4 regions of the Metabacillus rhizosphaerae genome follow, and region 4 is predicted to be linked to each of the others. Evidence: riboswitches for the same ligand, from Rfam matches in the RefSeq annotation. Region 4 holds a riboswitch; each other region holds the start of a gene.
What was found. A riboswitch is a leader RNA that binds a small molecule or an ion and turns the genes downstream of it on or off. The one in region 4 is predicted to bind S-adenosylmethionine.
Positions count from the first base shown of each region.

Region 1: it holds a riboswitch for S-adenosylmethionine, as region 4 does, so the genes downstream of both, WCV66_RS15820 (2-hydroxyacid dehydrogenase) here and metK (methionine adenosyltransferase) in region 4, are expected to answer to the same signal.
Region 2: it holds a riboswitch for S-adenosylmethionine, as region 4 does, so the genes downstream of both, WCV66_RS01140 (sugar ABC transporter substrate-binding protein) here and metK (methionine adenosyltransferase) in region 4, are expected to answer to the same signal.
Region 3: it holds a riboswitch for S-adenosylmethionine, as region 4 does, so the genes downstream of both, mtnW (2,3-diketo-5-methylthiopentyl-1-phosphate enolase) here and metK (methionine adenosyltransferase) in region 4, are expected to answer to the same signal.

Region 1 is NZ_CP147403.1:3,223,409-3,231,540, reverse strand. It holds gene ndk (nucleoside-diphosphate kinase) at 301-762, shown strand; gene WCV66_RS15825 (molybdopterin oxidoreductase family protein) at 876-2,927, opposite strand; SAM riboswitch class I at 3,088-3,177, shown strand; gene WCV66_RS15820 (2-hydroxyacid dehydrogenase) at 3,307-4,308, shown strand; gene WCV66_RS15815 (FGGY-family carbohydrate kinase) at 4,324-5,781, shown strand; gene WCV66_RS15810 (RbtT/DalT/CsbX family MFS transporter) at 5,819-7,063, shown strand; gene glsA (glutaminase A) at 7,608-8,132, shown strand, end outside.
Region 2 is NZ_CP147403.1:215,338-223,469, forward strand. It holds gene WCV66_RS01135 (sugar ABC transporter ATP-binding protein) at 1-1,497, opposite strand, end outside; gene WCV66_RS01140 (sugar ABC transporter substrate-binding protein) at 1,658-2,785, opposite strand; SAM riboswitch class I at 2,929-3,036, opposite strand; gene WCV66_RS01145 (hypothetical protein) at 3,257-3,730, opposite strand; gene WCV66_RS01150 (hypothetical protein) at 3,901-4,026, shown strand; gene WCV66_RS01155 (MFS transporter) at 4,174-5,409, opposite strand; gene WCV66_RS01160 (glutamine--tRNA ligase/YqeY domain fusion protein) at 5,669-7,348, shown strand; gene WCV66_RS01165 (ATP-binding protein) at 7,562-8,132, opposite strand, start outside.
Region 3 is NZ_CP147403.1:4,424,355-4,432,486, reverse strand. It holds gene WCV66_RS21525 (carbon-nitrogen family hydrolase) at 1-316, opposite strand, end outside; gene WCV66_RS21520 (pyridoxal phosphate-dependent aminotransferase) at 420-1,595, shown strand; SAM riboswitch class I at 1,668-1,776, shown strand; gene mtnW (2,3-diketo-5-methylthiopentyl-1-phosphate enolase) at 2,016-3,257, shown strand; gene mtnX (2-hydroxy-3-keto-5-methylthiopentenyl-1-phosphate phosphatase) at 3,254-3,907, shown strand; gene WCV66_RS21505 (methylthioribulose 1-phosphate dehydratase) at 3,904-4,527, shown strand; gene WCV66_RS21500 (1,2-dihydroxy-3-keto-5-methylthiopentene dioxygenase) at 4,576-5,118, shown strand; gene abc-f (ribosomal protection-like ABC-F family protein) at 5,232-6,932, opposite strand; gene cbpA (cyclic di-AMP binding protein CbpA) at 7,368-8,006, shown strand; gene WCV66_RS21485 (divergent polysaccharide deacetylase family protein) at 8,040-8,132, opposite strand, start outside.
Region 4 is NZ_CP147403.1:2,067,988-2,076,119, reverse strand. It holds gene WCV66_RS10115 (methyl-accepting chemotaxis protein) at 1-703, opposite strand, end outside; gene WCV66_RS10110 (FixH family protein) at 1,035-1,817, opposite strand; gene metK (methionine adenosyltransferase) at 2,006-3,205, opposite strand; SAM riboswitch class I at 3,425-3,568, opposite strand; gene pckA (phosphoenolpyruvate carboxykinase (ATP)) at 3,869-5,452, shown strand; gene WCV66_RS10095 (DUF2584 domain-containing protein) at 5,749-5,991, opposite strand; gene WCV66_RS10090 (alpha/beta hydrolase family protein) at 6,063-6,842, opposite strand; gene WCV66_RS10085 (ABC transporter substrate-binding protein) at 7,067-8,056, shown strand; gene WCV66_RS10080 (ABC transporter ATP-binding protein) at 8,070-8,132, shown strand, end outside.

The DNA.
Region 1 (8,132 bases), 1.2 Mb from region 4:
ATTTTTTCAACGGATATAATTAGAAATCTTAAGTAAGCTAGGAGGACATGTCCTCCTAGCTTTTAATTTTTCATGTAATATGAATAGCCTTTTTCTGCAATTTAAACTATCCTCTAGTTTAATACTACTTTACGATTATCCCCTCTCCACTTGCTCATACACTTATTGAATCAATTTAAGCATAACTACTTTTTTCTAGCAACCTGTTATATAAATGAGAAAAATTGACATAATGTATACTACAAGATTTAAAAACTACACTAGTATACTAATTTATTTCATTATTAAGAGGTGATGATTATGCCGATACAGCGTACGTTTATTATGGTGAAGCCTGATGGTGTAAAGCGAGGTTTAATTGGTGAAATTATTAAACGTTTTGAGCAAAAGGGGTTCACATTGTTAAATGCAGAGCTTATGACTATAAGTCGTGAAAAAGCTGAATATCATTATATGGAGCTTCAAGATAAACCATTTTTTGGTGAGTTGGTAGAATTTATTACATCAGACTCTGTTTTTGCAATGGTTTGGGAAGGCGAAAATATTATTGAAGTTTCTCGAAGCATGATTGGAAAAACAAGTCCTTTAGAAGCATTACCTGGTACAATTCGTGGTGATTTTGCATATTCCAAAGCGGAAAATGTGATTCATGGCTCTGATTCTCTTTTAAGTGCAGAACGAGAAATCGCAAACTTCTTTGACCCGTTATCAATCCGTTCTCTAAATAAAGATTTTCCTTTTGACGAACGTAAATCAGTTTGAATTAAGACTTGGAAAAGTTATTGTTATAATGTCTTTAGTTGACCACTTGTTAGAGTTAGCCAACTAAAGACATTCTTTATGAAAAAAACGGTAATATATAGAAAAAACAGGTTTTAAACCATTTCCTTCTGATTAATTACTTCTACATTTACCCGGCCTGAAAAAAATGTAGCACCCCCGCCCATATCGGAAACTCGATCTGGAGTTAAGGAATTGACCAAATGTTTTTTACCCGTGATGTCTGACCAAAGGCCTTGACTTACGACTACTCCTGGTAAAACTTGATTGCCTACAGAAACTGAGAGCTCACATTCTCCACGATCATTCCAAATTCGGACAACTGTTCCATCTTCAATACCTCGTTTATCCGCATCATGTTGATTCATAAATAATTTTGGTGCTTTTTCAAGTTTGATATGTTTCTCATTATTTGAAAAGGTTGAATTTAAAAAATTATGATTTGGTCCAGGTACATATTGAAAAGGAAAATCTGTCTCTTCTAATAAAGGAATATAGGTTGGGAGTCCGGGGTAACCATCTAATTCCATTTTTTTAGAAAACAACTCAATCTTACCACTTGGTGTGTTTAAATTTTTCAATAAATCACTTGTACTTGCTTTCAGATAGCGATCTATTTTTAATTTTTCATGGCATTTGTCTGGTAAATAAGGGTTCGATAAATTGTTTAGAGCTTGTTGAATTAATTCTTCATCTGAATCCTTAAATGCTTGTTCATCGTATCCCATTGCTTGAGCAAGAAGTCTGAATACCTCTGTATTAGATTTACTTTCTCCAAATGATGAAATGACAGGTTCCTGCAGATGGATATAGTTATGCCAGTAAGACGTATAAAAATCAGTATTTTCAAAAGCTGATGTAGCAGGTAAAACAATGTCTGCAAACATAGCTGTTTCCGTTAAAAACAAGTCATGAACGACAGTGAATAAATCTTCACGAGCAAGACCCTCACGTACCTTATTAGCATCTGGAGTCACAACAGCTGGGTTGCTTCCATATATGAACAATGAGCGAATGGGCTCTTCTGTTTCAAGTAACGCTTTACCTAATTGGTTCATATTTATTGTTCGAGTTTGCTTTTTCATAAGATCTGGTCGTTGCAGCGCTTTTGTATTATGGGCTAAATAGGCAGAGTTTGATTTCAGAGCTCCCCCACCCTTTACAACCCACTGTCCTGTTAATGCAGGTAAACACGCAATTGTCCTAACAATCATTCCACCATTATCGTGATGCTGTAATCCATTGCCAATTCTTATCATAGAAGGAGAGGTCTCTCCGTACATCCGAGCTAATGTATAAATGTCTTCTACAGCAACACCTGTAACATCTGAGACCATTTGTGGATCATAGTTCTTAACATGTTCTTCTAGCTCTTCATAACCAACAGTATATTCTTTTAAGAATGATAGATTAACAAGCTTTTCTTTGTAAAGAATATGCATAATCCCTAATGCTAGGGCTCCATCCGTACCTGGTAGAATTGGGATAAACCAATCTGCCATTCGCCCTGTTTGATTTTTGTGTACATCAATGGCGATAATTTTAGCGCCATTTTTTCTAGCCTTTTGCGCAATCATCATTTGATGCATATTCGTGCTTACAGCGTTAATTCCCCACATGATAAATAGCTTTGTTTCCGTCATTTCTTCTGGGTCTGTTCCATAACTTCCACCCATTGTATACTTATATCCTTTTGAACCTGCAACTGAACAAATCGTCCTGTCAATTTGACTTGACCCTAAGCGGTGAAAGAACCGGCGATCCATTCCTTCTGCATTGATATTTCCCATATTCCCATAAAAACTATAAGGAAGAATGGTTTCTGATCCTTCTTCTGAGATAAGTTTTTTCCATTGATTTGTAATCGTTTCGATTGCCTCTTGCCAGCTAATTGGCTGAAATTTCCCCTCACCCTTTTCACCAATACGTTTCAAGGGTGTCTTAATTCTCTTTTGATCATAGATTCGTTCACCCATGTTTCGGACCTTATTGCAAATATTCCCTTTTGTTACAGGATGTTCAGGATCACCTTCGATTTTAACGATTTTTCCTTCTTTTTTGTGTATCAGTAATCCACATTGATCTGGACAGTCAAGTGAACAAACTGAAGGCACAACACCATCTTCTATATTTATATATTCCTGCATAACTAGTATCCTTTCATGAAAAAATTGCTTTATAAATTATAACATATCGAACCAATCTTTAGAAAGTTTAGAAAATAGATTGACTTACCTATAATTTTTATTTAATATTTAATACATTGTCTAAATATATAAACAATTTAATCAATTAAATATTTTGTTATTTCTATTAAGAGAGGTGGAGGGACTGGCCCGTCGAAACCTCGGCAACATAATGTGCCAATTCCAGCAAGCATTGCTTGAAAGATAGAAAGAGCTGCCCTTATAGTTTATTGTGAGAACGATAATAAATAACCATCTCTTTCCAACATTTTGGGAAGAGATTTTTTTATTTTTTTGAATTAAAGGGTTGTTTTCAAAGCAAAAAGAGGAGATGAAGAAAATGAATGTCTTAGTAACAGCACCGTATAACGACGAAGGTCTAGTCAAATTAAAGGAACTTTTTGGCGATTGTACCTATCGTTGTTGGAAAGAGAATGGTAGAGCCTATAACGAAGCTGAGTTAATCGCTCTATTAAAAGAATCAAAGGCTGAGGGATTAATAGCTGAGTTAGATAAAGTGACTGAAAATGTATTTGCAGAAGTACCTGAATTGAAATTTGTTGGTGTGTGTCGTGGCATGCCTTCCAATGTTGATGTTGAAGCTGCAACCAAAAGAGGAATTCCGGTATTTTATACCCCCGCTCGAAATGCACAAGCAGTTGCTGAATTATTCATTGGCAATCTCATTACCTTCTATAGACATACAATCGCCTCCTCTGAATGGTTGCAGCAGGAAAAATGGGATGGAGACTACTTACAAGCATATTTAAAGTTCAAAGGAAATGAGATTACAGGAAAAACTATTGGAATGGTAGGATTCGGTGCCGTTGGTCAGAGAATTGCAGCTGTTCTTGAAAGTTTTCAATGCAGCATTCAATACTATGATCCATATGTTGAAAGCCAAAATCCCAACCATACTCGTGTATCCTTGGATGAGGTTTTTTCAACTAGTGATGTCGTATCTATTCACCTCCCTCGTACCGAAGAAACAATCGGAATGATAGATGAACATTATTTAGGACTTATGAAGGAAGACGCAATCTTAGTAAATACGTCAAGAGCAGTTGTCGTTAAGCGAGATGCACTTGTTCATGTCTTAAAAGAAGGTAAAATTCGTGGGGCTATTTTAGATGTATTTTATCATGAACCACCAGATAAAAGTGATTATGAAATCATCAAATTGCCAAATGTTTTAGCTACCCCCCACCTTGCTGGTGCAAGTTATGAGGTTGAGGATCATCACGTATCGATTATGAATCAAGCGTTTACGAAGTGGTATATAAAACGTACTCTTGACGTTCCGACAATCTATAATCAAAAAAGTCTAAATGTAAAGTCATAGAAAGAAGTGAATAAAGTGACATTAAAACAAGGTTATTTAGTATTTGATATTGGCACAGGAAATGCTAGAGTAGCAATTGTTGCGACTACAGGTGAGGTTATAGCTGTCGAAAGAGAGGATATTCAGTATGAAACCGAATCTCTTTATCCAGATAGTCGTTATTTTTCACCTGATTTACTTTGGAGAAAACTTATTTTTTTAGCGAAAAAAGTAATCACAAGCGCACCTGATATTTCAATTAAGGCGATTACCTCGACAAGTCAACGCCAAGGGATTGTCTTACAGGATCGGGACGGGAACTCATTTATCGGCTTACCAAACATTGATAATCGTGGTCGTGAATGGGAACGTACATTGCCTGATCCAGAATTTATCTTTGAAACAACAGGTAGGTTACCTTCTGCCTTGTTTTCGGCTTTAAAGCTTGTTGCCCTTAAGAACCGACAGCCTATGTTATGGGATAAAATCGATACATTTACTAGTATTAGTGACTGGATTACTTATAAATTAAGTGGTGTCTTAGTCTATGAGCCATCCCAGGCAACAGAATCACTGCTATATGATGTTCAAAAAACAGATTGGTCTGATGTGATGTGTGAACAATTTGGGATTTCTAGAAAGTTTTTACCAGAAATTAAAGCATCTGGCACAATACTTGGTGAAATAACACCAACAATCGCAAATGAGTTAGGGTTAAAGAAGGATGTTTTGATTATTGTCGGTGGCGGAGATACTCAACTCGCAATTGAAAGTACATTTGCCGAAAATCGAGATGTCGTCATTGTATCAGGTACAACCACCCCTATTTGCAAAATGACAAATGAATATCGAGTGGATCATGAAAAAAGAGCTTGGACGAATGCTTATACACAAAAAAATACATGGCTACTTGAAACGAATCCAGGGATTACCGGACTAAATTATCAAAAATTAAAAGCTATTTTCTATCCTAATGAAAGTTATCAACAAATGGAAGATGAAATGAGTAAGCTCGAGAACATTGATTGTGTATCAGCGTTAGGTATGTATCTTACTGATGAGAAGAATGCTTCAAAGAAAGGCGGATTTATTTTCAATACTCCATTAGCACATGACTTAACTCGCGCTCATTTTGTCGCTTCTGCTTTATGGGAAATTGCTTGCACAATCAGGTGGCATTATGATCAATTATGTGAAGTAAGTTCTTTCGATTTACCATATGTGTGGGCATGTGGCGGCGGTTTTCAAAGTAGAACTTTAGCAAAATTTGTAGCCAATCTCTTACAAAAAGACGTATATATTCGTCAAGGATACAGTCAAGCATCTGCTGTTGGTGCCACTGTTATTTGCAACAAGACATTAGGATTAACTGACAAACTGTCAGATGAAATCAATATAATTAAGCCTGATATTCAACACAATGACGTTATGTATGAAGAGTGGAAAAAAGCACAACATTTTTTTTCTAAAATGAATGTAACCTATAACAAATAAAGTTACATTACTAAAAACAAGGTTTGGAGAGAAACGAATGTTAGATAAAATTGGAATACCTAAAAAATTAAGCTTTGGCTTTCTCGGCGTCATGCTCTTTATGATGGGAGATGGCCTCGAAGCTGGTTGGCTTAGTCCTTTCTTAATTGAAAACGGCTTGACTGTTCAGCAATCGGCATCAATATTTACTGTATACGGTATATCTTTAGCACTTTCTTCTTGGTTTTCGGGTGTTTGTTTAGAAGCATTTGGTGCTAAGCGTACAATGTCGATGGGATTATTATTCTATATCATCGGTACAGCTGGGTTTATCGTATTTGGTTTTGAATCAATGAATTATTCAGTTATGCTATTTTCATATTTTATAAAAGGTTTTGGCTACCCTCTTTTTGCTTATTCTTTTTTAACATGGGTTATTTACCGTACACCTAAAAATAGATTAAGTACAGCTGTGGGTTGGTTCTGGATTGCGTATTGTGCAGGAATGATGGTACTTGGCGCTTGGTATTCAAGTTATGCGATTAAATCATTTGGTTACATCAATACATTATGGACATCTATTTTCTGGGTATGTCTAGGTGCGTTTTTTGCTTTAGTTCTTACGAAAGACAAATTTGATAAGAAACAAACTTCGAGCAAAAAAGAAACACTCAATGAGCTTTTAAAGGGAATTACCATTGTGAAGTCGAACCCTCGAGTTGCTGCTGGAGGGGTTGTCAGAATTATCAATAGTTTAGGAACATATGGATTCCCAGTGTTTCTACCGATGCATATGGCAGAACACGGAATTGAAACAACTGTCTGGTTACAATTATGGGGAACAATTTTCTTAGGGAACATTCTTTTTAATTTAGTTTTTGGTTTTGTTGGAGACAAATTTGGTTGGAAAAATACAATCATCTGGTTTGGTGGAGTTGGTTGTGCAATATTCACAGTCCTTCTATATTACACACCAATTATCGCAAATGGAAACATTGTTGTAACTAGCATTGTTGGATTTATTTGGGGCGGTTTGTTAGCTGGTTACGTTCCAATTGGTGCATTAGTCCCAACTGTTGCAGGTAAGGACAAAGGAGCGGCTATGTCGATTTTAAATCTTTCTGCAGGTTTATCTTCATTTGTTGCGCCAGCTATTGCTTGGGCATTTATCGGTATCGTCGGAGCTGAAGGTGTTGTCTGGATCTTTGGAGCTCTTTATTTAGCTAGTGCCGTAATTGTTAAATTCATTCGTGTACCAGAAGAGGATGAAATGCGTAAAGAAACAAAAACACTTGCTTCATAAATTCTTATACAAAAAGGCGACTCATATGGGTCGCCTTTTTATTACATAACATCAGGCAATGATCTTGTATGGTTAAAATGTTATTCAAGATAATAAAAAGGATCACCTTGATCTTAAATTTAGCTTACGGTGCTCTTCTAGTTATTAGTTGGTTCCTCTTTATTCTACAGAGAAAATTCCAATGAGAACATTATACAAAATTCTCTAGATCACGATCGATTATACAATCTTCACATATACCATAGACATCAAATTTCTCTTCTGTATGCTCTTCCATCTTGCCACACACTTCACATATTTTTAGTACCATTTTTCCACCTCTTGAAAATTCTATTGTTTAAAGACTTAAATGGATGCTACACCTTCGTCAAAGAATTTTTAGCTTTACCTAAAGTATATTCAACTAAAGACCATTTCGATAAAGTATTTAATTAAGTATATTTAGGACCTACAAACCTATCATTCCTTTTTACACCTACTCCTAATCATTATCATTTTGAAATGAAACATACTATTTAGGCACATACTATAATCGGTGATGATAATGCCTTGTCGATCAAGCGATGAATTAAACACATTAGTAGCAAAAGCAAAAAAGTGCGCAAAAAGCGGAAAAGTTGCAGACTATATTCCTGCACTCGGAAAAGCTAACCAAGATGATTTGTCGATTGCCATACATTATCCTGACGGACGATGTATCTCAGCTGGATGTATTGAAAAACGTTTTACCCTACAAAGTATCTCAAAAGTAATCTGCTTGGCCCTCGTTTTGATTGACAGAGGCTCTAATTATGTATTTGAACATGTTGGTATGGAGCCCACAGGAGACCCCTTCAATTCGATTGCAAAATTAGAAACGATGTCTCCTTCAAAACCTTTAAATCCTATGATCAATGCAGGAGCACTAGTTGTTACTCATTTGATTAAGGGGAATTCTGTTGAAGAGAGATTTCAACGTCTTTTATCCTTTATTCACGAATTGACAAGCGATTCAACAATTAACTATTGTGAGGAGGTAGCACGCTCTGAATTTGAGACAGCACATTTGAACCGGGCTTTATGCTATTTT
Region 2 (8,132 bases), 1.9 Mb from region 4:
TCCTGTTGAATAAAATAATAGCTCTTCCTCATTGGTTAAGTCCGTTTCTAATTCTTTTGCAACCTGTCCATCATATAAAACATATAATCGAGTGGTAATCCCCATTATTTCTGATAACTCAGAGGAGGCATAGATAATTGCCTTTCCTCTTTGTGCCAGCTCACATATAAGCTCAAAAATATCTTTTTTCGCTCCGACATCCACGCCTTTAGTTGGTTCATCAAAGATATAAACGTCTGCATCAGCTATTAACCATTTTCCTATGGCAATTTTTTGTTGATTACCACCAGACAGATTTTGGACTCTTGCTTCTTCTGAAGGTGTTTTAATCCCTAGACTTTCAATAAGCTCTAATGCCTTTTGCTTTTCTGCCTTATGATTTAAGAAACTAAAAGGCCTTGTAAAAGCACCCAGATTTGCTGCGGTTAGATTTGTTGCAACTGACTCCATAACAAGAATTCCTTCTTTTCTTCTTTCCTCAGGTACTAATGCGATTCCTTGTTTTACTGCTTGATATGGATTTGATAAAGTTAACACCTTACCTCGTAGTTTTACCTCACCTGACTTTATTTTTGCTTCTCCGAATAAAGCTTTACATAATTCCGTTTTACCAGCTCCAACTAAGCCTGCAACCCCAACAATTTCACCCTTATGAACTGACAGAGAAATATTTCTTATTTTATCCGTATCTGAAAGAGTGTTTACTTCAAAGATCTTTTCACCAATTTGAGAGTGTTTTTTCGGGAATTGTTCTTGCAATTCCCTGCCTAGCATTTGTTCCACTACCTTACCTGTCGTGGTATCAGCAACAAACTCATGTGAAACTAACTTACCGTTCCTCATAATTGTAATTTCATCACAGATTTCAAAAATTTCTGGGAGCCGGTGGGAAATAAAGATGATTCCTACATCCTTCGCTTTAAGCTCTTGCACGATCCTGAACAACTCTTTTGTTTCTGAATGGCTAAGCGGGGCTGTTGGTTCATCTAATATAAGAAATTTACAATCTGTCGAGACTGTTCTAGCAATCAGTACCATTTGTTTTTCTGCCAAGGTTAACTCGCTAACTAATTTTTTGGAGGAAACATGAATGTTTAGGCTGTTCAAAATAACTGTTGCTTTTTTATGAAGATCCTTCCACCTTACAAATTGTCTTTTCCCCATGCCATTAACAGTATTTGATAGCATAATATTTTCCCCTACTGTTAAATTTGGTATGAGCGCAGTATCTACCTCTTGGTGAACAATTTGAATACCACAGCCTTGTGCTTCCTTTGGGGTACGGATATTTGTTTTATGATCATCAATTAAGATCTCACCAGTGTAATGGTCATAGGCACCTGATAAAACCTTCATTAACGTTGATTTCCCAGCACCATTTGCTCCAATTAGAGCATGGGTTGTACCACTTTTCATTGTAAAATCTACAGAATCTAATGCCTTCACACCAGGAAATTCGATTGAGACTTCTTTCATTTTTAATACTGTATGAATCATCATTTACCTCCTCTGATGTTAATGGAGAAAATTTTGCTATTATTCTATCAAAACCTATTTTTCATCTGTGGAGATTTCTACCAGTATATGGGGGATAAAAGCAAACACCCTCTTATACTAGACCAAGAGAGTGTTCGCTCATTTTCTTAAGAAATAGATTTTACTTTTTATAATACTCTTTTAATGTCTTCATCCATTCCTCTTCAAATGCGGTAGACTGTCCCCAACCTTCAACAGTATTTGCAAGATTTACCATATTAATAGGCTCGTCTGATTTCCCTAATACTTCACCAGAAATAAGTGATGCTTCAAGGTTATACGTTGCTGGCGTTTCTTCACCAGCTAGCTTTTTAGCTAACAATCTCATGTCAACTGCTCCAATTAACTTTGGATCAACTGCTGCCGTATATTTCCAAGAGCTACTCTTATCTTGCATTTCTTGAAGATCTGCATTCGATACATCAATACCGTAAATCTTAATTTCATCTCTACCAGCTTCTTTAATTGCACGTGCTGCACCGATTGCAAATGCATCCCATGTCGCGAAGATTGCATCAATTTCACCTTTAGGATGTTTATTAAGCATTGCTGCTACAGCATTTTGCGTTTTTACAGAAGTATCAGCTGCTGCCACTCCAAAGCGCTCAATTTCTTTAATACCAGAGTTACTAGCCAATTTCTCTTGGTAAACTTGATTACGTCTAACCATCGGAGGAAAGCCATCTACCCAAAGATACACAATATTTGCTTCACCATTAGTATCTTTAATAAGTTGGTCTAATGCTAATGTTGCAAGTGCTTCATCATCCTGAGATGTTAATGTTACATTTTCAATTTGTGCTAATTTTTCCGTTGAATCAAATGTAACAACACTTTTCCCAGCATCAACTAGTTTTTGAACCGCATTAACAGTTGCAGCGTCATCTCCGTGAGAAATAATAAATCCATCATAATCTTCTTCTAGTCCTTGTGCTATGGCATCATGAAATTTTGCCGTGTCTCCATTAGCTGTAAATACATCTACTTGAAAGCCTAATGCCTCTCCTTCTTCCTTCGCACCAGCTAAAAATTGTGCTGTATGATCATCTCCACCGATTTTACGAATGACTTTTATTTTCGCTCCCTCACCCTTAGCAAAGCGTTCTGGAACATTCTCCAATGAAACGTCTGGATTGCCCTTTGCTTTTGCAGGCTCATTAGTTTCTCCACCATTTGACGAACAACCTGTTAATAACAATGTAAATACGAGAATAAAAATAAATGCAGAGTGAAAAACTTTGTTTTTCATGATTGTAAACTCCCCTTTTCTTTTTTTAGTATATTTTTACTTTATTAACATCTATTATCTCTATTTAAATAAAGACCTTAGATAACACAAAAAACCTCTCTAAGATAGAGAGGTTTCGCCACAAGAATATATAGGAGTCTCCTCTCTTATCTTTCAAAACCGTAACGGTTTTGCAGGATTTAGCACCAATTCTATAATAGAACGGTTGCCGGGCGTCATCGGGCCAGTCCCTCTGCCACTCTTGATAAGAGATCGAATATGCAATTAAGTAAAGATAAGAATATGTATACTTTAATAGTGTATAGCATTAATGTCAACTATTATTTGAATATTTATATTAAATGATTTTTTTAAAAATTACCTCTTATTATGTTATAGGAAAATAATAATGTATCCATTTGATTATTACTCCCATTTACAGTTTGAATGCTTTCCCCCACAGACACAGGTGGTAAATCTCAGTTTGTTAAATTAATTATTTGATAAATTTTTTGATAGTAACTGTAAATACCAAGGGAAGAAGAATCTAAAAAGTGTAAAATAAACAGGAATTCCATACCATGTATTCCAATCGTTATTTACCATGTATCCAGACTTAACTAATCCTAATTCTAAGACAAAACATAATAATGTAAAAACAAAAGCAAAAATCCATTTCTTGTGAGGTTTATAAAAATTTACATAGATAGTAGCAATACTCGCAGGTACAAAGCTAATTAACATAGCATCACCTGGCTCGATTGTTTGTTTTTTTGCTAGGTCAAATAAATCGATTAACGACCCTGCAATGCTATCAGAAATCCAAGAAAACCCACTTGAGAAAACAATAGTAATAAATATACCGACCCATGTTAGATTTTTTTTTGGCATGATTAATACGAATAATATTGTTGTTATTACTAAGGTCCATACATACCATTCACCTTCATACTTCATTAATTCCATTAAATCACCTTATTATCATTTATTTTCAAATCAATTATCTTTTATGTTTATCTTGATATAATTAGTTGGAAAATATACCAATTCCTCCTCATCACCCTTTAAGCCTATGTTAATAAGGATAAAAGTAAAGAGGTTGTATAGAATAATGATGTGCAAAAGGAGGTGGAAGAATGCCAAATCGAAATGATAACAAATTTAGAAAAATTGAATCTGAAAGCGCGAAACAAGGGAAATCTCAAGAAGAGTATGCTGCTGAGCTTGAGAGGAACCGTGCGAGAAGTCAAGGAAAAAAATAATTGTATACTTAATGTTAAAGGTGAGCATTTTACTGTGCTTGCCTTATTTTATTTGCAGAATATAAGGGATCTAGTCCACTAAGTAAAAAGCATAAGTACATGGTGTATAACCAGTACTTATGCTAGAGACCTCTAAGCGATCAAACCCTATACATTAACTTTTACGCGCTTTTTTATAGATCGATCAAGAACAAGCGGCAGAACAAGAATAACTCCAATGACCATGCAAACAGCTGATACCTGATATGAAATCCCCAGACCCACCTGTTGTTTTAAGATTCCCGCTAAACTCATCATCAGTACCATCGCGCCCATAAAAAGAGGTGTCATGATCCCGTTTACTCTCCCTACAAAAGATTCCTCAGCATTTTGAAGAATCATTGTATTAATACTAATTTGAATAGCTGGCATCATTAATCCTGTGAAAAACTGGGCTATTAAAGTTAGCCATAAAATCTCCGAGAACCCAATGACTGAAATCATTAGGGCATTTACAAACATACCCGCTGCGAGCATTCGAATCGGTGTTACTTTCTTTGATAAAGCTAACGCGATTCCACCTCCAATAATCATAGCAATTCCGTTTATCGCCATAAACCATTGGACAAACTCCTTATCCATTTGAAGCTGTTCTGTCACAATAAAGATACCTAATGGTTGTATTAAACCAACAGCCAATCCTGCTACGAAGAAATTAGCACCTAGGATGGTGAGAAATCTATTTTTCATAACATACTTAAATCCTTGCACAAATTCTTCTAAAACTGTTGTTTGCTCATCAGTTTTTTCTACCAACTTATCGGCAGGTAAAAACATAAGCGCTACTGCTGAAAGTAAAAACATGACACCTGTGATTGCAATAGATACTTCTATCCCATATTGCTGAAATACAACTGTTCCAATAACAGGTCCAATAATCATAAATAAAGCAAACATCGTTTGATAAATTGACATTCCCATTTGCAGTTGTTTTTCAGGAACATGCACCTTAAATAACTTCATACCTGAAGGCTGAGAAAACTGAGAGAGAATTGAGGAAATAAGCATCGCAAAAAAGACGACCATCCAAGTTGCGAATATTAATGTTAGTAACACAGCAAAAACAGAAATAGCACTTAAAATATCACACCAAACCATCGTTTTCTTCGGCTTCCACCTGTCTGCAAATGTACCGCCAATGATTGAGAAAATAAAAATCGGAGCAAACTCTGCAACTGAAATCATTGAAACCGCAAATGGATCTTCATTTGTTTGCTCCATGACAAATAATAAAACAGAAAAATTTCTTACCCAAATACCAAGCTGCAAGAATAAGCCAGAAAGCAATATCGCTCTTACAAACCGATTTCCCAAAAACTCCTTAAAGCTTGTTTCTTGTTTCATCCTTTTTATCCTCCACTATTCAGCAATCTAAAAATGAATTCACGCACCATATATAATAATTCCACATATCCCAAATAATTCCTTTTATATGATGAAGTTTCAATTATTTTATCGTTAATCCCGTATACAGATTAAGTATTCATGTAAGTATATATACTATTATGACGAAATTAACTTAGTAAATTAACCTTTTGCCTTTCTATTGGTATAATGGAAGACAGAACTTATTTTTACATATAAAAGAAAGGTTTGATCTGACTTGGAACACAATTCCTCAAACTTTATAAGAAGTATTATTACAGAGGATCTTGAAACTGGAAAACGTGATAATGTCTACACACGTTTCCCGCCAGAGCCAAATGGCTATCTCCATATTGGTCATGCAAAATCAATCGTGATTAACTTTGGACTAGCAGATGATTTTAATGGTAAAACAAACTTAAGATTTGATGACACAAATCCATTAAAAGAAGATACAGAATACGTTGAAGCAATTAAAGAAGATGTAGAATGGCTAGGCTATGAATGGGATGGCATGTTTTTTGCTTCCGATTATTTTGAAGAAATGTATAATCGCGCAATACTCCTCATAAAAAAAGGAAAAGCATATGTTGATGACTTATCTGCTGATGAAATCAGACAATATCGTGGGACATTAAAAGAGCCTGGGAAAGAAAGCCCTTATCGAAACCGTTCTATAGAAGAAAATATTGATTTATTTGAGCGCATGCGTAAAGGTGAATTTGAAAATGGAACAAAGGTGCTTCGTGCAAAAATTGATATGTCATCACCAAACATAAACTTGCGTGATCCAGTTATTTACCGCGTATCACATACGACACATCATAATACTGGTGATGCTTGGTGTATCTATCCGATGTATGCTTTTGCACATCCACTGGAGGATGCAATTGAAGGAATAACACATTCTTTATGTACAACAGAATTTGAAGATCAACGCCCACTTTATAACTGGGTAATTGAAGAATGTGAAATGGAGCATAAGCCACAACAAATTGAATTTGGTCGTTTAGGCATCACAAATACAGTAATGAGTAAGCGTAAATTAAAGCAGCTTGTTGATGAAAAGTTTGTTGATGGCTGGGATGACCCTCGCATGCCAACAATTTCAGGTTTACGCAGAAAAGGGTACACACCAGAATCCATCCGTGAATTTGTTAAAGAAACTGGTGTATCAAAAGGGTCTGGAACAGTTGATGAGGCAATGCTTGAGCACTTTGTGAGAGAAGACTTAAAGCTAAAAGCACCACGTACGATGGGGATATTAAAACCTTTAAAGGTAGTTATTACAAATTATCCTGAAGATCAAGTGGAAATGCTTGATGCTGAGATCAATCCTGAAGTTCCTGAGATGGGTACAAGACAAATTCCATTTTCACGTGAAATTTATATTGAACAGGAAGACTTTATGGAGGATCCTCCAAAAAAATACTTCCGTCTCTTCCCTGGTAATGAAGTACGTTTGAAACACGCATACTTTATAAAATGTGAAGATGTGATTAAAGATGCTGATGGAAATGTCATTGAAATTCATTGCACTTATGATCCTGAAACAAAGAGTGGTTCAGGGTTTACAGGAAGAAAAGTAAAAGGAACGATCCACTGGGTCGACGCTAAACATGCGTTACCAGCTGAATTTCGTTTATATGAACCACTTATTCTTGATAAGCTTGAGAAAGAAGAGGACAGTACGGAACAAGTAAGCTCTGAAGAAAAAACATTCCTTGACTTTGTTAACGATCAATCATTAGAAGTTCTACAAGGCTTTGTTGAGCCTAATATGAAGGAAGTAACAGCTCACGATAAATTTCAATTTTTCCGTCACGGTTACTTCAATGTAGATCCTAAGCATTCTACTAATGAAAAAATCGTGTTTAATCGTATCGTTTCGTTAAAGAGCTCTTTTAAATTGAAGTAATATAACAAAAGCGCAAGCGCCTTGAACAGCCTCGGGCAATAAGATGATTTAGAATAGAAGGCGTTCTTTGCCTTCAATTCTAAATTAGCTAGACCCTAGAGGGGCTAGGCGCTGGAGCTGGATGTAGTGCGCTTATCCACAGTACAAGAATTTTAAAATTTCTAACGATAAAAAAGCAGATTCCCTACTAGATATAAGTGGAATCTGCTTTTTTTACTCTTTTTTAGGTAACGGTAAGTGAATTAGAAAGGTTGTGCCCAAGTCAGATGTTTCAAACAAATCAATACTTCCTTGGTGGTTTTCAACAATTCGTTTTACAATCATTAACCCTAATCCTGTACCGCTTTCCTTAGAACTTGAGAAAGGATCGTAGATCGTTTTCAACATCGAAGGAGAAATCCCTGAACCACAATCCTTTAAAAAGACCTGATAGTCCTTTTCAGTCACCTGTGAATAAATGTCGATTACTCCTTTTCCGCCCATTGCTTCAATGCTGTTTCGAATCAGATTATGGAATACCTGTTTTATCTGTTTTGCATCTAAATACAACGGTGTACGTTCCAATTTTATGTTAAATTCAATCTCCTCTGAGGACTGAATAATAAGCGGCAAAAACTCAGCTAAAATATCTTCAAGATACGTTTCCTTCTTAATCGGTGCTCCAGGTTTTGAAAGCAGTAGCATTTCTTCAATAATCACATTGATTCGTTCTATTTCCTTCATGATGAGCGGCATATGATATTGATTTCTATGTTGTACTGAAAATGACTGATTCATTAATGAT
Region 3 (8,132 bases), 2.4 Mb from region 4:
CACCTTGGTTGTTCATGATGTACATCGTGTTGGTGACATTGTCCTGCATCTTTTTAGCAACAGACCCACCGATGATGTTAACATGGTATTTTTTTGCGAGTCGGGAAAGAAATTGTTTCGTTTTTTCCCCTTTTTCATCGGCTATCACATCTAAGCGAGTAAGGTTATAGCCTGTTGTCCAAAGCTCAGGTAAAACGATGATCGCTGGATTTTCCTTTTCTACTGCAACAGCTACTTTTTCCTCTACTTGCTGATAGTTGAATGCGGGATCACCGAATTTAATATCAAGTTGTATACAAGTAATGACAGGTTTCAATCAAAATCACACCTTCATTTTTAAAATTTTACTTTACAAGTTGATTCTAACAATATATTATTTGTGACTAGAATTTCAAGAATTTTTTGAGAAGGTGTTAAAAATGAAAACCTTTAAACAATCACAATTATTAGAAACATTACCGAAGCAATTCTTTGCAAGTCTAGTTGAAAAGGTAAATAAGATTATTGCACAGGGTCATGATGTTATTAATCTAGGTCAAGGAAATCCAGATCAGCCTACACCTGATCATATTGTTAAAGCCATGCAAAATGCAGTGGAAAAACCACAATTCCATAAGTACTCTCCATTTCGTGGTCATACTTTCTTGAAGGAAGCGATCGCAACTTTTTATAAAAGGGAATATGGAGTTGAAATTGATCCATCGACTGAAGTAGCGATTCTATTCGGTGGAAAGGCAGGACTTGTTGAGGTTCCTCAATGCTTGTTGAATCCAGGGGATGTTGTACTTGTTCCAGACCCTGGTTATCCGGATTATTGGTCAGGTGTTGAGCTTGCACGTGCCAAAATGGAAGTAATGCCACTAATCAGAGAAAAACATTTTTTACCTGACTATAATAGTTTGACTAAAGAAGCGGTAGAAAAAGCAAAACTTATGATTTTAAACTATCCAAATAATCCAACAGGCGCAACTGCAACAGAGGAATTCTTCGAAGAAACCGTAGGATTTGCTAGAGGAAATGACATTTGTGTAGTGCATGATTTTGCTTATGGGGCTATTGGCTTTGATGGAAAACGTCCAATAAGCTTTTTACAAACTAAAGGGGCAAAAGAGGTCGGGATTGAAATCTATACTTTTTCAAAGTCATATAACATGGCTGGGTGGCGAATTGGGTTTGCCGTTGGTAACCCATCTGTGATTGAAGCCCTAAATCTTTTGCAAGATCATATGTATGTAAGTGTATTTAGTGCAATTCAAGAAGCGGCAGCACATGCCTTATTAAGTCCACAAACATGTGTAGCAGAGTTAAATGCACTTTATGAATCTCGTAGAAATACTTTGATTCAAGCTGTTCGTGAAATTGGCTGGGATGTGACAGCTCCATCTGGATCATTTTTTGCCTGGTTGCCTGTACCTAATCAGTTTGAATCATCTCAGGATTTTTCAGATTACTTATTAGAAAATGCCCATGTCGTGGTTGCAGCTGGAATTGGCTTCGGGGAATACGGTGAAGGGTATGTAAGGGTAGGTCTTCTCACTTCAGAAGAAAGATTAGTAGAAGCTGCTAACCGAATAAAAGCATTGAATTTGTTTTAAAAATCATAGTTGACAGTTCAAAAGTGATCTGTCATAATCCATATTAATTTACTCAACATTATGAACGTTTCGTTCTTATCAAGAGCAGGTGGAGGGACTAGCCCTATGAAGCCCGGCAACCGACTTAAACATGTGTTTGAGCACGGTGCTAATTCTTGCAGCATTCGCTGATAGATAAGGAGATATGCTTGTTATTTATGCATATAAAAGCCCCTTCGATCTATTAGTGTCGAAGGGGCTTATTATATTTTTCGAGCATCATAATACTATAGACTAATACCATCTCTGCCATATGTACAAATGATAATCAATGTTTAAGAAAAAGTAATAGGTATTATCCAATTAAAAATGATAAAATTAGTAAGATAAATAAAAAGATTCAGAATATCAGATACGCTTTAATAGAAAGTAGGGTTTAAAGTGAGTGAAGTAATTGCTACATATCTCGTACATGATGCTAAGGGAGATTTAAGTAAAAAGGCTGAGGGAATTGCTTTAGGTTTAACAGTTGGTTCTTGGACCGATCTCCCATTGCTTGAACAAGAGCAATTAAAGGCACATAAAGGGCGAGTATTAGAAGTCAGTCAACTAGAAAATAGTGAAAAAACGAATCAATACTTAGGGAAGAAAGTTACAAAAGGTAAAATAAAAATTGCTTATCCAAGCATAAATTATAGTCATGATCTACCTGCCATCCTAACAACTATATTTGGAAAGCTGTCACTTGATGGAGAAGTGAAATTAGTCGATTTAGAGCTTTCGGAGGATGTGAAATCTTCATTCCCTGGACCAGCATTTGGTGTTTCTGGAATTCGTGAAGCGTTAGGTATTTATAATCGACCTTTATTAATGAGCATTTTTAAAGGTGTGATTGGAAGAGACCTTACATATCTTAAGGATCAATTAAGACAGCAGGTTTTAGGTGGAGTGGACCTAGTAAAAGACGACGAAATCCTTTTTGATAATCCATTAACACCATTTGAAGATCGGATTATAGCTGGTAAAGAAGTTTTAAAAAATGTCTATGAAGAAACTGGCCATAAAGCATTTTATGCTGTTAATTTGTCTGGAAAAACGTTTGAATTAAAGGACAAAGCGAAGCGAGCTGCAGAGCTCGGTGCAAATGTATTACTTTTCAATGTGTTTGCATATGGACTTGATGTTCTTCAAAGCTTAGCAGAAGATCCAGAGATTTCTGTTCCAATCATGGCTCATCCGGCTGTTAGCGGAGCGTCAACTGCTTCAAGCTTATACGGGTTTTCTAGCTCGTTATTACTAGGGAAGCTTTTACGAATCTCTGGAGCGGATTTCTCTTTATTTCCATCACCATATGGTAGTGTTGCGTTAGATCGCAACGAGGCACTTGGTATTGCGGAAAACTGCTTAAAGGAAGATGTGTTTAAAAAGTCATTCCCAGTACCGTCTGCTGGCATTCATCCTGGTCTTGTACCATTGCTTATCCAAGACTTTGGTAATGACTCTGTGATTAATGCAGGTGGAGGAGTTCACGGACATCCAAATGGAGCCATTGGCGGTGGTCGTGCATTTCGAGCTGCAATCGATGCAACACTTAAGGGTATCACTTTAAAGCAAGCATCGACCTCTGATGAAGATCTAAAACTTGCAATTGATCTTTGGGGTGCAAAAGAGGTGTGCAAATGAACAATAAAGCAATAATCTGTGATTTTGATGGGACGATCACAGAGACAGATAACATCATTGCGATTATGAGGCAGTTTGCACCACCTGAATGGGATGGCCTTAAAAAAGATGTACTATCTCAAGAAATTTCTGTTCGAGAAGGTGTTGGAAACATGTTTCAACTTCTACCTTCTTCTATAAAAAAAGACATTGTTCAATTTATATTAGATCATGCTGAAATTCGCCCTGGTTTTAAAGAATTTGTCCAATATACGAAAGAAAAAAATATTCCGCTTTATATTGTTAGTGGGGGCATTGATTTTTTCGTTTATCCAATCCTTGAAGGTTTGATTGATGAAGGACAAATTTATTGCAATAAAGCTGATTTTTCGAATGAAATGATTACTATTGAATGGCCTCATAGCTGTGACCATACATGTGATAATGATTGTGGCTGCTGTAAACCTTCACTAATTAAAAATTTAACAAGCAAGGATCAACTCAAAATAGTTATTGGAGACTCGATTACAGATTTACAAGCAGCAAAACTGGCTGATTTTGTGATCGCAAGAGATTTTCTCTTAGAAAAATGTGAAGAATTACATTTGCCACATAAACCATTTACAACCTTTTATGATGTAATTGAGATAATTGAGGGGGTGTCAGTATGAGTCTAATGGCTAAAAGATGGGAAGAGCTTGCTGATATTAAAAGAGTACTAGCAAGACGTGATTGGTTTCCAGGTACGAGTGGAAACTTGGCGATAAAGATTGATGACGAGCCTATTAGTTTTCTCGTTACTGCAAGTGGGAAAGATAAAACAAAGGAAACAAACGAGGACTTTTTACTAGTTGACAGTAAAGGTCAGCCAGTTGGAGAAACTCACTTAAAGCCTTCTGCAGAGACACTTCTCCATGTTGAAATTTTCAACAAGACGAATGCTGGCTGCAGTCTACATGTTCATACAGTTGACAATAATGTGATTTCTGAATTATATGGTGATAAAGGAAGCATTACATTTAAAGGTCAAGAAATTATAAAAGCATATGGATTATGGGATGAAGATGCTGAGTTTACTATTCCGATTATCTACAATCATGCACATATCCCAACATTAGCAGCTGATTTCGCTAAGTTTGTGAAAGCAGATGCTGGTGCTATCTTAATAAGAAACCATGGGATTACGGCTTGGGGAAGAGACGCCCTAGAAGCAAAAAAATATTTAGAAGCTAGTGAATTTCTTTTTTCTTATCATTTGAAATTATTATCTTTCAAACATGTAATGGTGTAATACCCTAGATAAAATAACGATAAATTAGAAAATGGAGGAGTTGTCAAAATGGCAGTTATTAAAATTAGAAATACAAATGAAGTAATTGAAGGTCATGAAAATGTTTCAAGCTTTTTGGAAAAACAAGGAGTTCTTTATGAACATTGGGAAATGCGTAAACTTCCTGAAACTTTGAAAGAAAAGTTCGTATTAAGTGATCAAGACAAAGAAGAGATTTTATCAACATACAAAGAAGAGATTGAAGATTTGGCAGAAAGAAGAGGTTACAAAACCTGGGATATAGTTGCTTTATCAGATGCAACACCAAACTTAGAGGATTTACTTAAGAAATTTGAAAACGTGCATACTCACACAGAAGATGAGGTTAGAGCGATTACGGCTGGACATGGTATTTTTATCATCAAAGGCGATGACCAAACTGGCTATTTCGATGTTGAACTAGAAGCTGGTGATGTCATTTCTGTACCAGAAGGAAATCCACATTTTTTTACATTGATGGAAGATCGTCAAGTTGTAGCAGTTAGATTATTTATCGAAACAGAGGGATGGGTTGCACATCCTTTCGAAGAAAAAGAAGAAGTAAATAAGTGAAAAAAAGCGGATGACAAAAAGTGTACTTATCCTTTTTGTCATCCGCTTTTCATATTTCTATTTGCAAATTCCCCATTTTGCTAACGGGAGGCATAGTACTGTACGAGCACATATCAATTGCCAAGTCTGTTCATCAAGTCTTGTTTGTTTTTTGTCAACGATAAAAAGGATGCATCTAATTCCTTATATTTTTCTGATTCTGGTGATAGCAAGCTCAATTCCCCAAGTACGGCAGATATCTCTGTATTTACGCGTAATAGTTCTTCCTCTAATAGTTGTTTATCTGGAGTAATTTGTTGCTTCTTTTTCAACTCGTATTGCTCTAAATTCATCTCTAAACGCTTTATTTTTCTGTCCTCGATGACGAGGAGTTTATTACATAGTTTATTAATAAAATAATAATCATGTGAAACAATGAGAATTGTTCCTGGAAACTTGCTTATGGTTTCTTCCAATTGCTCACGACTAGCTAAATCTAAATGATTAGTGGGTTCATCTAAGATTAATAAGTCATTTTCACAAAGTAACATATTAGTCAATTTGATACGAGTGCGTTCACCTAAGCTTAATGTTCCGATCGGTTGTGTTAATTTATCGGCTTTCATGCCCATGTTTGCAAGTGTAGTTCTTGCTTGGAAAAGTTTATCCTTTTCAGAAAGATTTAAAGCTTCAATTGCTGTTTGTGAAATTGGCATATCTGCTATATCTTGGCTTAAATAGGCAATGTTGAGGGAAGCACTGATCGACAATTCTCCAGACGTTATTGTTTCATTCCCTAATAACATATTTAATAGAGTTGTTTTACCTGATCCATTTGGACCGATGATTCCGATTCTTTCACCATGATTGACATAAAAATGACTTTCTTTAAAAAGCATTCTGTTTGAGAATGTTTTTGAGAGACTTTTCGCTTCAACAATTCTTTTTCCGCGCTTTTTACTAGCTTCAAATTGAAAGCGAACCTTTTTCTCTTCAATTGGTTTGTCTACTTTGTTTTTTTCGAGCTCTTGATTCAACCGCTTCATTTTAGAATTGATTGCGTTATCAAGCTTTTTAGCCTTAACTCCATGATACTCTTTAAAGCCTTCCTGATCTCTCATCGTTCGGTGAGCTTTTCCAGCCCATTGTTGTAATTGTGCCATTTGTCCTTCTACGCGGGCTTTATATTTTTGTTGAACGTCATATTGATGTAATTGATCCTCATATCGTTTTTGCTTTTCAATACGGTAAGTTGAATAATTCCCATTGTAAATCGTTAGTTTTCCAAGATCTAATTCAAACACCTTTGTGATCGTTTTGTCTAGAAAATAACGATCGTGAGAGATCAAGATGACTGTCCCGTTAAATTCTTGTAATTGATTCATTAACCAATTCACACCCTGAAAATCTAGACGGTTTGTCGGTTCATCTAATATGAGAATATCTGGGTTAGTTGCCCATATTTGCGCTAAAGCAATTTTTAGCTTTTCACCACCACTGAGATGTTCAAACCGTTCTTCCTGCCATGAATGAACTTTTTTTAACCCTAATTCACTTGCGCGTTCAAGAAATTCGGCAGACAATTGGTTATCATCATTCACCGTGTAATCGACTGATTGAAGTAAATAGCCTATCCTCATTTGTGGATTTCTATTAATTGTACCTTGATCAGGTTCAATGTCTCCATAAATCAAATTTGCTAATGTTGTTTTCCCAGCTCCGTTAGCACCGACAAGGCCGATCCGGTCATTTTTATTTAGATCAAATGTGAGATCCTCTAAAACTGGTTTCTCACCAAAATGCTTCTTAAGATTCCGTGCTTGTAATATGAACATAAAAAAACCTCCCTATAACCTAGAGAGGTGTCGCTTGCCACTTTATACATAATCGTAAAAACAAATAAAGGTTCTCAAATAGAATAAGAATCCACAGATATTTGTTATAAGGATGTATAAGTTGAAGAATAGGCAGACTAATCCAATTTCTCTAGGTTTGATTATGATTCAATTTGGTTGAATATAATGTCCTGAAAAAATCAGATTAGAACTTCATTGCTTCAACATTCACCCTTTCCACATTTATTAATAATAAGTATATGAGGTTTTATTTGAAAATGCAACTATTACATAAAAAATTGTAGTAGTATAATTTTGATTAGAACTCCTTACATGAATATGTTTATTTTTTCATATGATAAGGAGACTATATAATACTATTTTTAATATCTAAGTCGACTTTTTTAACAACAAAATTAGTTAGGGGGGTAAAAGGTGAAGGTTCGCTACCATTATGTAACAAAAGAAGATGTAAAGTATTGCGATCTTAATTCAACCGTAAAACAAGCATATGATTTTTTGAAAGCAACAGGTTTTCGTTCGATTCCAGTCTTGAAAAACAATGGGAAAACATTTGTTGGTTTTATTTATAAAGTCCATCTACTTGAACATTATGTTGAACATGAGGGAAAAGATAATGACCCTATTGAGTCTCTACTTAAAAATCAAGATGCGTACATATTTGAAGAGGATTCTTTCTTTAAAACATTTTTAACAATTCGTAGATTGCCATTCCTAGCTGTTTTAAACGAACAAAATGAATTTTCAGGTATTATTACCCATTCAAACATTATGGATGTACTAGAGGATTCCTTTGGGATGCAAACAGGAGGTTATCTCTTAACTGTAGGAACGAAGGAACATAAGGGGGCAATTAAGGATCTTGTAACAATAGTTAAAAATGTAAATATTGAGGGATTACTAACCCTTGATAATGGTGATAAGTATCTTCGAAGAATTATCTTAAATTTATCTGGTGACCTAACAGATAAGGAATTGAAAAAAATAATAGAAAAATTAGAGGGTAAGGATTTCCGCGTTGCCTCTGTTGATCGAATAGAAAATAAGAACTAACAACAGGAGTGCTGTCACGAAAAGACAGCACTCCTATTGTTGTATATCAGTAACATCCTCTGGTTCAAAAAATAATTCTGATAGTGTGACAGTTTCCGCTTTTTTCTCTACTAGTGGCACATATTG
Region 4 (8,132 bases):
TGATTTGATCTAACATGTTAGCATTCTCTTTATTGGAAACTTGCAAGCCAATCATACTATCCTTACCTGCTTGAACAGCATTTACACAACCCTCTGTTAATTGGATTATAGCATTGCTTCCTTCTGTCATGTTGGTGAGATTTGCTTGTAAATCACTTGCTTTTTGGCTTGTGGATTCAATATCAGAAGCCTGTGAAACTGATCCTTTTGAAATTTCATTTAGGGCATTTCCAATTTCTTCACTAGTTGTTGTTGTTTGCTCTGATAAAGCTGAGAGCTCATATGATGAAGTGGAAATGGAATAACTTGTGTCCTTCAAATCATGAACTAAAGCTCGAAAGTCATCATTTATCTTATTTAATGATAGTGCAAGTAAACCGAATTCATCTTTTCCCTCTTTTAAAGGGTTTACAAACAAACGACCAGCTGAAATTTCAGATGAAGCAATCAGGATCTGATTTAATACTTTTAACTTTCTATGAATGAAAAAATAAAACACAGACAAGCAAACGATCGTAATAACAGCTGGTATTCCTAACAAACTCCAAAATAACCCTTGCGATTCTTGAATTTGTCCAAAAGTATTTTTCACAATAATATAGCTAAGAAGTCCAATCGTACTCGTAAGTACTACTGCTAAAATCGCAAGACAAATTTGAAATTTAACTGAAATCCTTTCATAAAACTTCATCTCTTTTTTCATTTTGTAGCCCCCACAGTTTTATGTCTTTACCTATTACATCGGATATGAGGGTACAAATGTTAACTTCTTTACTCATAAAAATCAAAATAAAATTAGTAAATGCAGAAAAATTAGTTAATAGGCCCTTTAGCCTTTTAACTAATTTTCGTTTATAGTTCAAATTCCCATTCTTCTTGCAAAAGCAAATAGAGAATAAATAACGTGTTTTCTACATTAAACACTTACCCAATATTTTACTAATGAGACAACAGGTGGATGTAAATTGTTTCAAACTATTTCAAATATCGATAAAATTCGTGTTTAATCTTACGACAAAAAGAGGTCCACCCCCTTATTGAACTTCAACTGAAGTCTCAATATGGTCATGAACCTCTCCTTTTTCAACATGAACTACTATCTTATATATACCAGTTTCTTCAAATTGATAGGAAGATGTGTACGTCCCTTTTGTCGATGCTTCTTCTGCATCAATATACTTATGTTGTTCTTCTCCATCCTTCCAAATTTCAAATCTCACCGTCGCATCTGGAAATGGTTGTTCACCCTCTTGAATTGTTGTTGATAACTGCTCCTCTTCATTTACCTTAAAATCAGATAATTCGTCTACAGTTATCGTTACACTACTATGATGGTGCCCCGCTTCTGTTTGTTCATGATGCTGGTGCTCATTCTCGCTTTCTTTTTCATCATTCTTTTCTGTAATCGTAGCTGTTGAGCCTTCTCCTACCTGAATATCTAATGATGGCATCGTATGATAACTTTCTACATTTGTATGTGCGGTTATTTTGAATGTACCATCTTCCTTAAATTGATAATTAATTCCATATGTACCTGTTTCAATAAGTTTTGCTTCAATTTTTTCTGAAACATCACCAAGTTTTATCTCAAACGTTACCTCTGCATCGTCCACTAGATCATCACCATAATATACTTTTGCAGAGATTGGTACTTCTTCGTTTTTATTAACATGTTTACTAGCAATTATTTCAACCTTTGGTGCTTTTACTTCCTCTTCAGAAGCGACTTGATGTTCTTGATGATTTGCTGATTCTTGACAGCCGCTTAAAACTAAAGAAAGGAAAATGAAGGAGCAAGTGATTATCCCTTGTTTCATATTGTATAACCTCCAAATCGTCACTCATACTATGATATAACATAACTATCATAATTAGATACGTTTTCTTTGATGCTTCAATATTTATTCACATATAGAAGAAAAAATATTCACTTATTAAGTCTTATACACTGATATAGAAAAGGGTCTGATGCAAAATACATCAGACCCTTTTCTTCTTTTATAAATTATTGATTTAACGCTTCTTTACTTAACGCTTCAGCTTTGTCTGTGCTTTCCCATGGAAGATCTAGATCATTACGACCGAAATGTCCATACGCAGCAGTTTGCTTATATATCGGACGACGTAGATTAAGCATTTTTATAATACCCGCTGGACGTAGATCAAAGTTGTTACGTACAACAGCTACTAAAACTTCTTCCGATACTTTTCCAGTTCCAAATGTATCAACTGAAATCGATACCGGTTGTGCAACACCAATTGCATATGCTAATTGAACTTCACATTTATCAGCTAATCCAGAAGCAACAATATTTTTCGCTACATAACGAGCAGCATAAGCGGCAGAACGGTCAACTTTTGTCGCATCCTTACCAGAGAATGCACCACCACCGTGACGTGCATAACCACCGTACGTATCAACGATAATTTTACGTCCAGTTAAACCAGCATCTCCTTGAGGTCCCCCAATGACGAAGCGACCTGTTGGATTAATGAAATACTTTGTATTTTCATCAATTAATTCTGCAGGGACAACTGGGTTAATAACATGCTCTTTTAGGTTACGCTGAATTTGTTCTAATGAAATTTCTGGGTGATGCTGAGTAGAAATAACGATCGTATCAATACGAACTGGTTTATCATTTTCATCATATTCTACCGTAACTTGTGTTTTACCGTCTGGACGTAAGTAAGGAAGTATATCCTCTTTACGTACTTCTGTTAAACGACGTGAAAGTTTGTGAGCTAATGAAATTGGAAGTGGCATTAATTCCTTTGTTTCATTACATGCAAATCCAAACATTAATCCTTGGTCTCCAGCACCGATTGCATCAATTTCTTCATCAGACATTAGGCCTTCACGAGCTTCAAGTGCTTGGTCAACACCCATAGCGATATCGGCTGATTGCTCATCAATTGAAGTAAGAACTGCACAAGTTTCTGCATCAAAGCCATATTTAGCTCGTGTATAGCCAATACCTTTAATTGTTTCACGAACAATTTTTGGGATATCAACGTATGTAGTTGTTGTAATTTCCCCAGCAACTAAAACTAATCCTGTCGTAACAGACGTTTCACACGCTACACGTGCATTTGGATCTTTTTCAATAATTGCATCAAGGATTGAATCTGAAATTTGGTCACAAATCTTATCTGGATGGCCTTCTGTTACAGACTCAGAAGTAAATAAACGTTTTTTAGTCATGTTAAAGTTTTCCTCCTCATACTCATGTTCAAATTGATCCGGAACTCTTCCTTTTACCTAAAAGAATCACGCTGGCATGTTTTGTGAACAGAATTATTATGTACCTCTACCACATGCTTGTCCTGGTAAAACTCTAATGAAGAAGATACGCTTATTTTCTGTTATCAAAAAAACCTTTCCCTAAATGAGGAAAGGTTTGTTATCGTTCATAGCCTTTCGCTCTTATCGATCAAGGGCTTTCGCCTTGCATCAGGTTAGCACCTTTGCGTCGGAAAATGTCATTTGGGCATAATCGCCGCTTTCCTTTGATAGCAGGTTGCTGGGTTTCATAGGGCCTGTCCCTCCACCAGCTCGGGATAAGAGAATCCGTTCAAGGACATATCATAGCGCACTGGGGTAATGGTGTCAACAAAAAACAGCAAGTTATCAGAGATTATTTCCTATTAATTTTCATGATTAATCTATTCATTAGTGTTACCCATTTTGTTGACATATTATTAAGTTTCTTTTTGAAGTATAAAAATTGCTTTCTAAACTTTTTTTCAAAAAACACACACGATTAGTATGTTCAATTAAATATAATGTGTTATACTATTTAAAACTAAGTCAGAATTTTGTAATATATCTTTCTACGTTAATTTTTCGAAAAGGATGGTAATGGGGATGAATATTGTGGAGATGACAAATGAATTAGCAGAGTTGTTAAAAGGGGATAATGCAAGACATAATTTATCAGTTGCTCAACTTGTGGAAAAAGTACTTAAACGCAAGGAAGGGATTTTAACCTCAACTGGTGCAATCCGAGCGACTACTGGAGCATATACTGGTAGGTCTCCACAAGATAAATTTATCGTGAAAGAAAGTTCTATCGAAAATAAAATTGATTGGGGCATTGTTAATCAACCTATTTTAGAGGCTGACTTTGATAAGCTTTATAGTAAAATGATCAACTACTTAAAGGAACGAGAAGAATTATACATTTTCAATGGTTTTGCCGGTGCAGATAAACGCTATCAGTTGCCTCTTCAAGTCATAAATGAATATGCTTGGCATAATTTATTCGCACAGCAGCTTTTTATAAAAGACAATGAAAAATCGATTACAAATGAGAAGCCTTTTACTATTCTTTGTGCACCACACTTTAAAGCTGATCCTGCTGTTGATGGTACAAATTCTGAAACATTTATCATTATTTCATTTGAGAAAAGAACAATTTTAATCGGTGGGACAGAATACGCTGGTGAAATGAAAAAATCTGTCTTTTCAGTTATGAACTTTTTGTTACCAGAAAACAATATTCTTTCAATGCATTGCTCAGCAAATGTTGGTTTTGAAGGTGATGTTGCTTTATTTTTCGGTTTATCTGGAACTGGAAAAACAACCTTGTCTGCTGATCCTAACAGACGATTAATCGGTGACGATGAGCATGGCTGGTCTACTTCTGGCATCTTTAATATTGAAGGCGGTTGCTATGCGAAATGTATTAATTTATCGGAAGAAAAAGAGCCCCAAATTTTCAATGCCATTCGCTATGGTGCCGTTTTAGAAAACGTTGTTGTTGATAATGAAACTCGTGAAGCTGATTATGATAATTCCTTTTTCACTGAGAATACAAGGGCTGCATATTCGTTAGATGCTATTGATAAGGTTATTACACCTAGTATAGCGGGACATCCACAAGCAATTGTTTTTTTAACTGCAGATGCATTTGGGGTTCTTCCTCCAATTAGCAAGTTAACTAGAGAACAAGCAATGTACCATTTTTTGAGCGGCTATACTAGTAAGCTTGCAGGAACTGAGCGAGGAATTACCGCTCCTGAGGCAACCTTTTCAACTTGCTTCGGTTCACCATTCCTACCATTACAAGCCACTCGCTATGCGAACATGCTTGGACAAAAAATTGATGAACATGAAGTTCAAGTATTTTTAGTTAATACAGGCTGGACCGGTGGTGAATATGGCGTAGGGAATCGAATAAAGTTACAATATACAAGAGCAATGGTTCAAGCTGCAATTGAAGGAGATCTTGATCATATTGAGACGGTAACTGATGAAGTATTTGGCCTCAACATTCCAATACACGTTCCAGGTGTTCCGGATGATAAACTTCAGCCACATCTTACTTGGAGCTCTAAGGAAGCTTATGAAAAGAAAGCAAAAGAGCTAGCATCACAGTTTAAGAAAAACTTTGAAAAATTTGCACATGTTTCCCCTGAAATCCAACAATTTGGTGGACCTATAGGTTAAAAGAATTGGAGGCTGACTCAAAAGCTAATGAGTCAGCCTCCCTTTTATTTAAAGAGATATTAAACTGATAATTGATAACTTAAGTTATATTTCAACATAATAATTTTATCCTAACCTGCAAACAAAAATTCATGATATTGTAATTTTTCAATTTCACTTCAGGATTAATTTAGGCTCTTTCCTAAAAATAGTAGTTTTTTAAATAAAAACTATTTCAGGTTGATTGGAACACTATAAAACAAATAAACCAGGTGAAAAAGCTAATTACTTTTTCACCTGGTTTATCTTTTGTTTTATTAATTCGTTGAATTAAGGGCAACTAACCGATATGTTACAACTGTTTTATTTTCATGAAGCTGAAGTTTTTCTACAATAGCCTCACCAGCAATTTCTCCATCCTTCGTTTTTCTAACCTCTAACGGAATATCGATCGGATATATTCTATATCCTTCTTTTGTTAAAAGAAATACATTTTCTTCCACTCGTTGTTCTTTACCTTTTGTTACAATCATTGTATTGAATTCAACAGGCATTCCCAAAAGAAAACCTCCTTATTGGTACATTTCATTTTATTTTATTTTACCACCTTGTCCTGACAAGAAAAACTAATTTATTGTTTTTTCATCCAGGAACATAGTCTATGTAGTGTTTCACGGTTTATTTTAGGAGGAAAATAATGAGTAAATCCCTTAAAGTACCAGCTTTCAACTTGTTTATTTAATTCCTTTAATCTTTTTTCAAGCCTGTATGCATGCTCAACTGAGACATTTTTATCCTTAACTCCGTGTATAATTAATACAGGTGGATTCATGTTTTCTAATTCGTACAAAGGTGTTCTCCACATATATCGATTCGGGAATTTTGTAGGTGTACCACCAATAACTCTTTTCATCATTCGACGTAAATCCTCACGCTCAACATATGTTAAAAACATATCAGAGACTCCACCCCATGTAACAACAGAACGCACATCTTCAGCTAAAATACCAGTTAATAATGCCATAACACCACCTCTTGAAAATCCAAAAACATGGATACGATGTGAATGCACATTTGGATGCCTTTTTAAAAGTTCGATTGCTGAGATGGCATCATAACGATCATCTCCAGCAAAGTCTTCATTCCCTTCACCACCTTGATTACCTCGGTAAAATGGTGCCATTACGATAAAACCTTCTGAGGCAAACTGAATTATTCGTCCTACCCTTACCGTACCAACATTTTTAATCCCACCTCGCAAATATAGAAATCCATCATAGCACCCAGGGGTATTAGGCTCTGCCAAAAGTCCTTTTACTTTTAAATGATTTGAAAGATAGGTCACCACCCAAAGTCGAATATTTGGATTTGGAGATGGATATTTTACCTTACTAAGTATTTCACCATTCATCTACTGTTCACTCTTTCTCTCGCAAATTCATCGATATTTAATAACATACCCTAATTCTGTACGTTACTAAAAGAATAATAGGCATTCACACATTTTTTTGAAATTCATAAATTATTATAAATTCACAACTTTGCCTTAGTTTATCAGCATCTATCGTCGATTTTGATTTAAGTTCCGGTGAAAATAAAAAATTTAAGATGCAGTGCATCCAGGAGGTTCACAACATGAAAAAATGGCTGCTATTGGTTATTCTTCCGCTTATTATTGTATTGCCACTTTCAGCATGTAATCAACAAAAGACAGAAAAAATTAAACTTGCAGAAGTTACACATTCCATTTTTTATGCGCCTTTATATGTCGCGATGGCAGAAGGTTTTTTTGAAGAGGAGGGCCTTGATGTCGAATTAACGACAACCTGGGGTGGAGATAAAACGATGACTGCACTTCTCTCAGATGGAGCAGATATCGCATTAGTTGGTTCAGAAACATCGATTTATGTTCATGCGCAAGGGTCGAGTGATTCTGTGATAAATTTTGCTCAACTTACACAAACAGATGGCACCTTCCTTGTAAGTCGTGAAAAAATAGACAATTTTAAATGGGATCAATTAAAAGATAGTACGTTTTTAGGACAAAGAAAAGGTGGAATGCCACAAATGGTTGGTGAATTTGTCTTAAAACAACACAATATTGATCCAAAAACTGATCTAGAACTTATTCAAAATATTGATTTTGCCAACATCCCAAGTGCCTTTGCCTCAGGAACTGGTGATTTTGTTCAATTATTTGAACCAACAGCTAGTATCTTTGAAAAAGAAGGAACTGGTCATATTGTTGCTTCCTTTGGAACAGAGTCCGGTAAAGTTCCTTATACAACATTTATGAGCAAGGAGAGCTTTTTAAAAGAAAATGAAAACTCAGCAAGAAAGTTTACAGCTGCAATATATAAAGCACAGCAATGGGTACAAGAAAAAAGTTCAGCAGAGATTGCTAAATCAATTGCCCCGCAATTTGAGGATACAGAGCTAGAGCTTATTGAAACGGTTGTGGAACGTTACAAGGAACAAGGCTCCTTTTCAACAGATCCTATCCTAGATGTAGATGAATGGGATAATCTACAAAATATTATGGATGAGGCTGGAGAGCTACCAACGCGAATTGACTATGACACACTAGTGAATACCATATATGCAGAAGAAGTGGTTGAAAAGTAAGGAGGATCATTACATGTCATTCTTATCAGTAGAGCATGTTCATCATGTTTATTTTTCCAAGGATTCAGCAACTGTT